Regions from separate parts of the Microbulbifer zhoushanensis genome, predicted to be linked through region 2. Evidence: predicted binding sites of a transcription regulator. Region 2 holds the regulator's gene; the other holds the start of a gene.

Region 1 (4,418 bases), on a different contig from region 2:
CTCGCCCACCAGCTGTGACAGCGACTTGCCGCTGCGGCTCACCAGCTCGGCCACCAGCAGCCACGGGATCATGCCGCTGTCGCAGTAGGCGAAATCGCGGAAATAGTGGTGCGCGCTCATTTCACCACCGTAGATGGCGTCCTCCTTGCGCATGCGCTCCTTGATAAACGCATGGCCGGTCTTGCTCTGCACCGGCTCGCCGCCGGCCGCAGCGACGATATCTTCGGTGTTCCAGGTCAGGCGCGGGTCATGCACGATCCTGGTCTTCTCGCCACCGGCAGCAGTCCGGCCGTCCTTGAGCAGGAAGGCCTCTGCCAGCAGGCCCACTACGTAATAACCCTCAATGAACTCACCGTTCTCATCGAAGAAGAAACAGCGGTCGAAATCGCCATCCCAGGCAATACCGAAATCAGCGCCACTCTCCTTCACCGCGCGGGAGGTGGACTCCCGGTTCTCGGGCAGGATCGGGTTGGGAATGCCATTGGGGAAAGTCCCATCGGGCTCGTGATGGACACGTACAAATTCAAGCGGCAGGTGCGGCGCCAGTGCATCCACTACAGCACCGGCACCGCCGTTGCCGGCATTGACCACCAGCTTGAGCGGCTTCAGCTCAGCGGTGTCGACATAGCCCAGCAGGTGATTGACGAAATCGGCACGGTGATCGTAAGGCTGCAGCTCGCCACGCTTGCCCACCGGCGGGAAGTCGTTCTCTTCCGCCAGGCGCTTGATGTCCTTCAGGCCGGTATCGCCACTGATGGGACGGCTGCCCGAGCGCACAAACTTCATGCCGTTGTAATCCATCGGGTTGTGGCTGGCGGTGACACAGATACCGCCATCGAAATCCCCGTGGAAGGTCGCGAAATAGATTTCCTCAGTACCGCACTCACCAATATGGAAGACGTCCGCACCGGCATCGCGCAGTCCATTGGCGAGGGCGTCGGTCAGCTCGCCACTGGTCAGCCGGATATCGTGCCCGACCACCACCCGCCGGGCGTCAAGGAATTGCGCAAAGGCGCGGCCCACCCGGTAGGCAATATCCACATTCAGTTCGTCGGGCACGCGGCCCCGCAGGTCATAGGCCTTGAAACAGGTCAGTTCGGTCATGGGTAACAGTGTTTCCTGGTTACGCTGATTGGTTGTTTTGTTCTCAGTTCCCGCCCGCCTGGCCGGGCAGGTAGATATTCTGGTAGACGTGGTTGGTGGCCTCGACAAACCCGTCGACGGAGCCACAATCGAAACGGCGCCCCCTGAAGCGGTAGGCCAGCACACAACCGCGCTGGGCCTGGGCCAGCAGCGCGTCGGTAATCTGCACCTCGCCATTTTTACCCGGGGGTGTCTCGCGCAGGAGGTCGAAGATATCCGGGGTGAGGATATAGCGGCCAATAATGGCCATATTGCTTGGGGCATCCTCGGCGGCAGGTTTTTCCACCATATCGGTGACCTGGTACAGGCCGGGCTTGATCTCATTGCCGGCGATCACACCGAACTTGTGAATCTGGTCCTGCGGCACCTCTTCCACTGCCACGATGCTGCAGCGGAACTGCTGGTAGAGCTGCACCATCTGGCCCAGCACCCCCAGCTCCTCATTCAGGCACAGGTCATCGGCCAGCACCACACCGAAGGCGGCATCGCCGATCAGTCGCTCACCCTGCAGGATAGCGTCGCCGAGGCCGCGCATCTCACCCTGGCGGGTGTAGGAGAAACTGGCCCGGTCAATGACGTTGCGCACCGAGTCCAGATAGCGCTCCTTGCCGGTACCGGCGATCTGGGACTCAAGCTCGAAATTGGTATCGAAGTGATCCTCTATGGCCCGCTTGCCCCTGCCGGTCACGAAACCGATCTCGGTCAGGCCCGCCTCAATCGCCTCCTCCACGCCGTACTGCACCAGCGGTTTATTGACCAGCGGCAGCATCTCCTTGGGCATTGCCTTGGTGGCGGGCAGGAAGCGGGTACCGTAACCGGCTACCGGAAAGAGACATTTCTTCAGCATCTGGACCCCAACATTTTCTGGCACTTCTTGTTCTCATGGCGGGCCCCGGGGCCCGCGCGGACTGGAAAGTTACCACAGAACTGTGAAGCAGATCACCCGCACACCGCCGCTGCCGCCAACTGGTACAGGTACGACTATTGAGCGGGGCATTTGCGGCGTTTGTACCCTGTGATTTAGTCAGCAAGGCCCGTGCCAGTCACAAAAAGGCCGCTGACTGACTGGACAACATTTCCCCAGACTTTAGAATGCCCGCTCTTGCAAAAACGCCCAGTCTTTGTGGCGTGAACACCCAATAAACGGGGACAAAATGAGTAATTTCGTTCAGAAAAGCAGCTATTCCCGTGAAGAATTGCTGGCCTGCTCGCGCGGTGAGATGTTTGGCCCGGGCAACGCCCAGCTGCCTGCACCCAACATGCTGATGCTTGACCGCATCACCCATATCTCCAAGGACGGCGGCGCCTACGGCAAGGGCGAGCTGATTGCCGAGCTCGACATCCACCCGGACCTGTGGTTTTTCGACTGCCACTTCCCCGGCGACCCGGTGATGCCAGGCTGCCTCGGCCTCGACGCCATGTGGCAGCTGCTCGGCTACTTCCTGGCCTGGAAAGGCAATCCCGGCCGCGGCCGTGCACTGGGCTGCGGCGAGGTGAAGTTCACCGGCCAGATCTTACCCACCGCCAAGAAGGTCACCTATCATATCCAGCTGAGCCGCCTGGTAGAGCGCAAGCTGGTAATGGGCATCGGTGACGGCTCGGTAGCGGTCGACGGCCGCGAGATCTACACCGCCAAAGACCTGCGTGTAGGCCTGTTCACCCGTACGGACAACTTTTAGTCCGGCCGGAACCAAACTCCGGGCACAATAACAACGTAAACTGCCGGAAAGCTTTACTGGAGACCACTTATGCGACGGGTAGCCATCACCGGACTCGGTATCACTTCCTGTATCGGCACGGACCTGGAGTCCGTGTCCGCCTCACTGAAAGCGGGCCGCAGCGGCATTCGTGCCAACGAGGAGTATCGCGAACTGGGGCTGCGCAGCCAGGTTGCGGGCCCGGTGGAGATCGATTTCAGGGACCATATCGACCGCAAGCACCTGCGCTTCATGGGCGACTCCGCGGCCTATGCCTATATCGCCATGCAGGAGGCCATCCGCACCTCGGGCCTGGAGGAGAGCGATATCTCCAACCCCCGCACCGGCCTGGTGATGGGCTCTGGCGGCACCTCCACCGCAGCCATTATCGATGCCGCGCAAACCCTGAAGGAGAAAGGCGTGCGCCGCGTCGGTGCCTTCCGGGTGCCGCAGGTAATGGGCAGCACCGTGTCGGCCTGCCTGGCCACGCCGTTCAAGATCAAGGGCGTGAATTACAGCATCTCGTCCGCCTGTGCCACCAGCGCACACTGTATCGGCAACGGTGCCGAGCTTATCCAGATGGGCAAGCAGGACATTGTCTTTGCCGGCGGCGGCGAGGAACTGGCCTGGAGCCTGACGCACCTGTTCGATGCCATGGGTGCCCTGTCGAGCAAGTACAACGACACCCCCGAGCGCGCCTCACGCCCCTATGACGCCGACCGCGACGGTTTTGTAATTGCCGGCGGCGGCGGTTGCCTGGTACTGGAGGAGATGGAGCACGCGAAGGCCCGCGGCGCCACCATTTATGCTGAGCTGACCGGCTATGGCGCCACCTCAGACGGTTACGACATGGTGGCCCCCAGCGGTGAAGGCGCAGTACGCTGCATGCAACAGGCCCTGGCCGGCATGGATGGCAATGGGCTGGAGGGCAGCGTGGATTACATCAACACCCACGGCACCTCGACCCCGGTGGGCGACGTGGCCGAGCTGCGCGCTATGCGCGAGGTGTTTGGCGAGCAGGCCCCGGCTTTCTCCTCCACCAAGTCCCTGACCGGTCACTCCCTGGGCGCTGCCGGTGTGCACGAGGCAATCTACTGCCTGCTGATGATGCAGGAAGGCTTTATCACCGCCTCCGCCAACGTGGAGAACCGTGATGAGCAGGCCGAGGGCATGGACCTGGTCACCGAGCTGCGCAAGACTGAACTGCGCCGCGTGCTGTCCAACAGCTTCGGTTTTGGTGGTACCAACGCCAGCCTGGTGTTCGACAAAGTGTGAGCGATGGGCGGGCGAGAGCCCGCCAGCGCAAATAAAAAGGGCGATCCGGATGGATCGCCCTTTTTTTGTGCCATGGATAACCGGCTACCCGCCGGCCCCCGCCGCGCCCCTTCATGATTTAAGCAAGGGGGTGGCCACGCCGTGTCTCAGCGACCGCTGCCGAGCCTTTCGAGCCACAGCTCTACCTGCCGGGTAAGTCCCTGCCTCCAGCTGCGCTGCTGGATACCAAATACGTCCCGCAGGCTGCTGCAGGCGAGCACCGCGCTGCGGTTACCCACCGGTTCCGCCAGGGGCTCCGGCTCG
Region 2 (4,418 bases):
CGATCACCAGGTCGGCCATGCCGGCCAGCGGGGCCAGTAATTCCTTTTCCCGGTTCAGGGCTTCCAGCAGGTGGGTGCGGTTGTCGCTGAGCGGGTGCTTGCGCCGGGTTTCACTGAAACGCTGGACCAGCACGGGAGAGCGCGCGTCCAGGTATATGACGTCGCACTGGATGCCGCTTTCGCGTAATTCATCGATAACCCGGGGTGCCTGTTGCACGTCCTGCCAGAGGTTGCGGGCATCGATCCCCAGGGCCAGCCGGGCGCTCTCCACACGCGGCTGCTCCTGGACCCTGCGCACGAGCTCCGGCAGCAGGCTGGCGGGCAGGTTGTCGATACAGTTGAAGCCGACGTCTTCCAGCAGTTGCAGGGCTGAACTCTTGCCGGAGCCGGAGCGGCCGCTGATGATCACCAGGCGCATAAGTTTCGAGGTCCGTTTCGTAATGTTTGATCGACTGCCGGCCGTTTGCTACCTGCCCGGGCAAGAGCGACCGGCGGGCTTCCGGTCGCATTGGCCAATGATCCGCCATTGCGGCGTCCGGCACAACGATAACGGATGTTTGTGAAGGATCGCAGTGGGACGGCGCTGGTGTGCTTCAGGCTGCGGCAGCGCTGTCGATGGCCAGGGCGTAGAGCTCGTCGCTGGAGTCCGCCTGGCGGAGCTTCTCCCTGACCCTGCTGTCGTTAAACAGGGCGGCGATTTCCGCCAGGGTGTCCAGGTGTTCCTGCTCCGCGTTTTCCGGCACCAGCAGGGCGAATAGCAGGTCGACCGGCTGGCGGTCGGCAGCATCGAAATCGATCGCCGGCTCAGTGGTGCACAGTACACCAATGGCCTCCTGGCAGCCCGGCAGGCGGCAGTGGGGGATGGCGACACCATCCCCGATGCCGGTGGAGCCCAGCCGCTCGCGCGCGATCATCTGGTTGAAAATCGTGTCTGCGTCCAGGTGTGGATACTGCTCGGCTATCGCCTGGGCAATATTCAGCAAGAGCTTCTTTTTGCTGCTGCCCGCCACCCGGCAAAGGCTGAGGCTGGGCGAGAGTAATGCTTCCAATGTCATAGCTTAACGATGGGCTCGCAACTTCTCTTTGTGTTTTATCAGCTGGCGATCGAGCTTGTCCGTGAGGGCGTCAATTGCCGCGTACATATCATCCGCTTCCGAATCCGCAAAGATCTCCCGCCCATTGACGTGAAACAGTGCCTCGGCGCGCTGTATTTCTTTCTTTTCCATTGACAGGGTTACCTGTCCCGTCGTGATCAGGTCATTGTGGTGGGAGAGTTTATCCAGTTTTTCGAGACAATAATCGCGAAGGGCTGAAGTCACTTCCAGGTGGCGGCCACTGATGTTGACTTGCATGGAATTCTCCTGTTCGAGTGCATCGAAAGCGCGGTTTGAACCGGCAGCACCCCCTGTCAGGGCGGCAACCCTACTAGGAAGTACGCCAGATTGGAAGGATACACTCAAACTTGAGGTATTGGTTGCGGGCCGCGTGGGATTGCATGCCCGGCAAGTGGTGGTGACCGTATTTTTCGATGGGGTCAGGTTGCGCCGCTAGGGCCCGGTTGGCGGGGCCTGCAGTGGTCTCAGATCAGGCGCTTGCGCTCACTGGAAGAGGGTATGCCCATGGATTCGCGATATTTGGCGACCGTGCGGCGGGCAACCTTGATTCCCTGGTTGGCCAGCTCCTGGGTGATCTTGTTATCGGACAGGGGCTTGCGTGGCTGCTCGGCGTCGACCAGCTTGCGGATCAGTGCGCGGATCGCGGTAGACGAGGCATCCTCACCGGAATTGGTGCTGACGTGGCTGGAAAAGAAGTATTTGAGCTCAAAGACCCCGCGGGGTGTGAACATATACTTTTGCGTGGTGACCCGTGAAATAGTGGACTCGTGCATGCCCACGGTTTCAGCAATATCCGCCAGCACCATGGGTTTCATTCCCTCGGGGCCCTGCTCGAAAAAGCCCTGCTGTTTCTCGACGATGCTCGAGGCCACCTTGAGCAGGGTCTCATTGCGGCTCTGCAGGCTCTTGAGGAACCAGCGTGCCTCCTGCAGGTGATCGCGCAGGAAGTTGTTATCGGCGGAGTTGTCCGCGCGTTTGATCATGGAGGCATAACCGGCATGGATGCGCAGGCGCGGGGTGGTTTCCGGGTTCAGCTCCACCTGCCAGCGTTGCTGGCGCCGGGTTACGATCACATCCGGTACGACATATTGCGGCTCATCGCCGCCAAAGGCCTCGCCCGGGTGCGGGTTGAGCGACTGGATCAGCCGCATCACTTCACCCAGTTGGGCCTCATTCAGCCGGGTGCGGCGCCCCAGCTGGCGAAAGTCGCGTTTACCCAGCAGGTCCAGGTGCAAGTCGACGATGGCCTGGGCCTCGGCGAGCCAGGGGGTCTCGGCGGGCATCTGCAGCAGCTGCAGCAGCAGGGACTCGCGCAGGTCGCGCGCCGCACATCCGGCGGGCTCAAACTGCTGGATGGTTTTCAGGACCGCCAGGATTTCATCCTCACCGACCTCCAGCGCCTCGGCCAGCTCCGCCAGTGGCGACTGCAGGAAGCCCCGGGTATCGATCGCGTCGATCAGGGTTTCAGCAATCAGTTTGTCGTGCCGGGAGAGTGGGGTGAGGTTCAGCTGCCACAGCAGGTGGTCGTGGAGGCTTTCGGAGGTGGCATTGCGCTGCTCCAGCAGGTTGTCCTCGCCGGTCGGGCCGCTGTAGCTGCCACCGCTGTAGATGTCATCCCAGTGGGTATCGACCGGCAGGTCGTCGGGAATGTCGTTGTTCCATTCGCTCTCGCTCGCGGCATCTGTACCGGATTCGCTGGCGCTGGCCGTGCGGTCATCGGGCCCGGGGGTCGGGTGATCCTCGCCCTTGGCCTCATCCGCGGAGGCTTCATGTTCGCCATGCTCCCCGGTATCGGTCTCCAGCAGCGGGTTGCTGTCCAGGGCCGACTGGACCTCCTGTTGCAGGTCGAGCGTCGACAGTTGCAGGAGGCGAATCGCCTGCTGCAGCTGCGGGGTCATCGTCAGCTGGGTGCCGAGCTTGAGCTGGAGGGATTGCTTCATACAGGGTAGAGAACCGCTAGAACGAAATATTCTTCCGAATTTCGATAAGGCGGCAGACTAACCTGCTGTGGGCGCGATTACAAGCAATAAGTGTGCCGAAAATGATGACCGTATTGCCTCCGCCGGCGATGGAGGTGACAGATATGCAGATTGCCCCCTCTGCCTAGGACGGTTTTCGGCGCCCGGTCCGCATCAGATGGTGAATTCGTGGCCCAGGTAAACCTCGCGTACCTGCTGGTTGGAGAGCACCTCATCCGGTGCGCCGGCGGCGATGATGTGGCCTTCGCTGACGATATAGGCGGTCTCACAAATGGACAGGGTCTCGCGCACGTTGTGGTCAGTGATCAGGACGCCAATGCCACGCTGGCGCAGGTGCTGGATGATCTGCTTGATATCGTTGACCGAAATGGGATCGACGCCGGCAAAGGGTTCGTCGAGCAGGACGAATGCCGGATCGGTGGCCAGGGCTCGCGCAATCTCCACCCGGCGTCGCTCGCCGCCGGACAGGGACATGCCCAGGCTGCCGGAGATGTGGGTGATATTGAATTCGTTCAGCAGCTCATCGGCCCGCTCCTGCCGCTGCGCCCGGGTAAGGTCCTTGCGGGTCTCGAGGATGGCGAGAATGTTGTCGCGGACGCTGAGGCGGCGAAATACCGAGGCCTCCTGCGGCAGGTAGCCGATGCCCTTGCGGGCCCGGCCGTGCATGGATAACCGCGTGATGTCTTCTTCATCGATCAGCACCTGGCCCGCGTCCGCGCGCACCAGGCCGGCGATCATGTAGAAGCAGGTGGTTTTGCCGGCCCCATTGGGGCCCAGCAGGCCCACGACCTGGCCGCTCGATACGCTGACGGATACGTCCCGTACGACTTTGCGCTTCTTGTACTGTTTGGCGAGGTGTAACGCCTGTAGCGTTGGCATACTGAATTCCTGCTGGGCGCGAGATGCCGTGGCGGCATCCCGCGCTGGATCTGGGGATTGCGAGGCGCGGCCCCGGTGGGAAGGGGTTACTGGCCTTCCGTCGAATCCTTGTTATCTTCTGCGCTGTCGGCCGGGGCTGTCCCTTCGGGCTTGCGCTCCGGTTTCCAGATCATCTCGACCCGGCCGTCGCCAGATTGGCCCTGGGCCTGCATTTTTTCGCTGTTGAGGTCATAGTCGATCCGCTCTGCGGCCAGGGTGTTGCCGTCACGGTCCACGTGGGCGTTGCCAGTCAGCTGCAGTTCGTCGGAGTTGACCTTGAACTCGATGCGGCGCGCGCGGGCCTTGACCAGGTTCTGGCTCTGTTGCATCTGTTGCTGGAAGTGGGCCGGATTGCCGGTGGCGATGACGCGGCGGATCTCCCCTTCCGGGTTGCCGTGTACTTCCA

The links. Region 2 encodes sigma-54, which starts transcription at its own class of promoters, with help from an activator protein. Its sites were predicted from a motif close to TGGCACANNNNTTGCNNT; they were not measured.
Region 1: galU (UTP--glucose-1-phosphate uridylyltransferase GalU) is a predicted target of sigma-54. The motif match lies at 2,168-2,185, and genes of this name have one in related genera.

The regions. Positions count from the first base shown of each region.
Region 1 covers NZ_JAJSAO010000009.1:46,650-51,067, forward strand. Annotated here, with positions in the region: gene LVD10_RS16925 (phosphohexomutase domain-containing protein) at 1-1,104, opposite strand, end outside; gene galU (UTP--glucose-1-phosphate uridylyltransferase GalU) at 1,148-1,990, opposite strand; gene fabA (3-hydroxyacyl-[acyl-carrier-protein] dehydratase FabA) at 2,298-2,822, shown strand; gene fabB (beta-ketoacyl-ACP synthase I) at 2,892-4,115, shown strand; gene LVD10_RS16945 (sugar nucleotide-binding protein) at 4,262-4,418, opposite strand, start outside.
Region 2 covers NZ_JAJSAO010000004.1:208,061-212,478, reverse strand. Annotated here, with positions in the region: gene rapZ (RNase adapter RapZ) at 1-418, opposite strand, end outside; gene ptsN (PTS IIA-like nitrogen regulatory protein PtsN) at 594-1,055, opposite strand; gene hpf (ribosome hibernation-promoting factor, HPF/YfiA family) at 1,059-1,352, opposite strand; gene LVD10_RS09605 (RNA polymerase factor sigma-54) at 1,580-3,055, opposite strand; gene lptB (LPS export ABC transporter ATP-binding protein) at 3,248-3,973, opposite strand; gene lptA (lipopolysaccharide transport periplasmic protein LptA) at 4,060-4,418, opposite strand, start outside.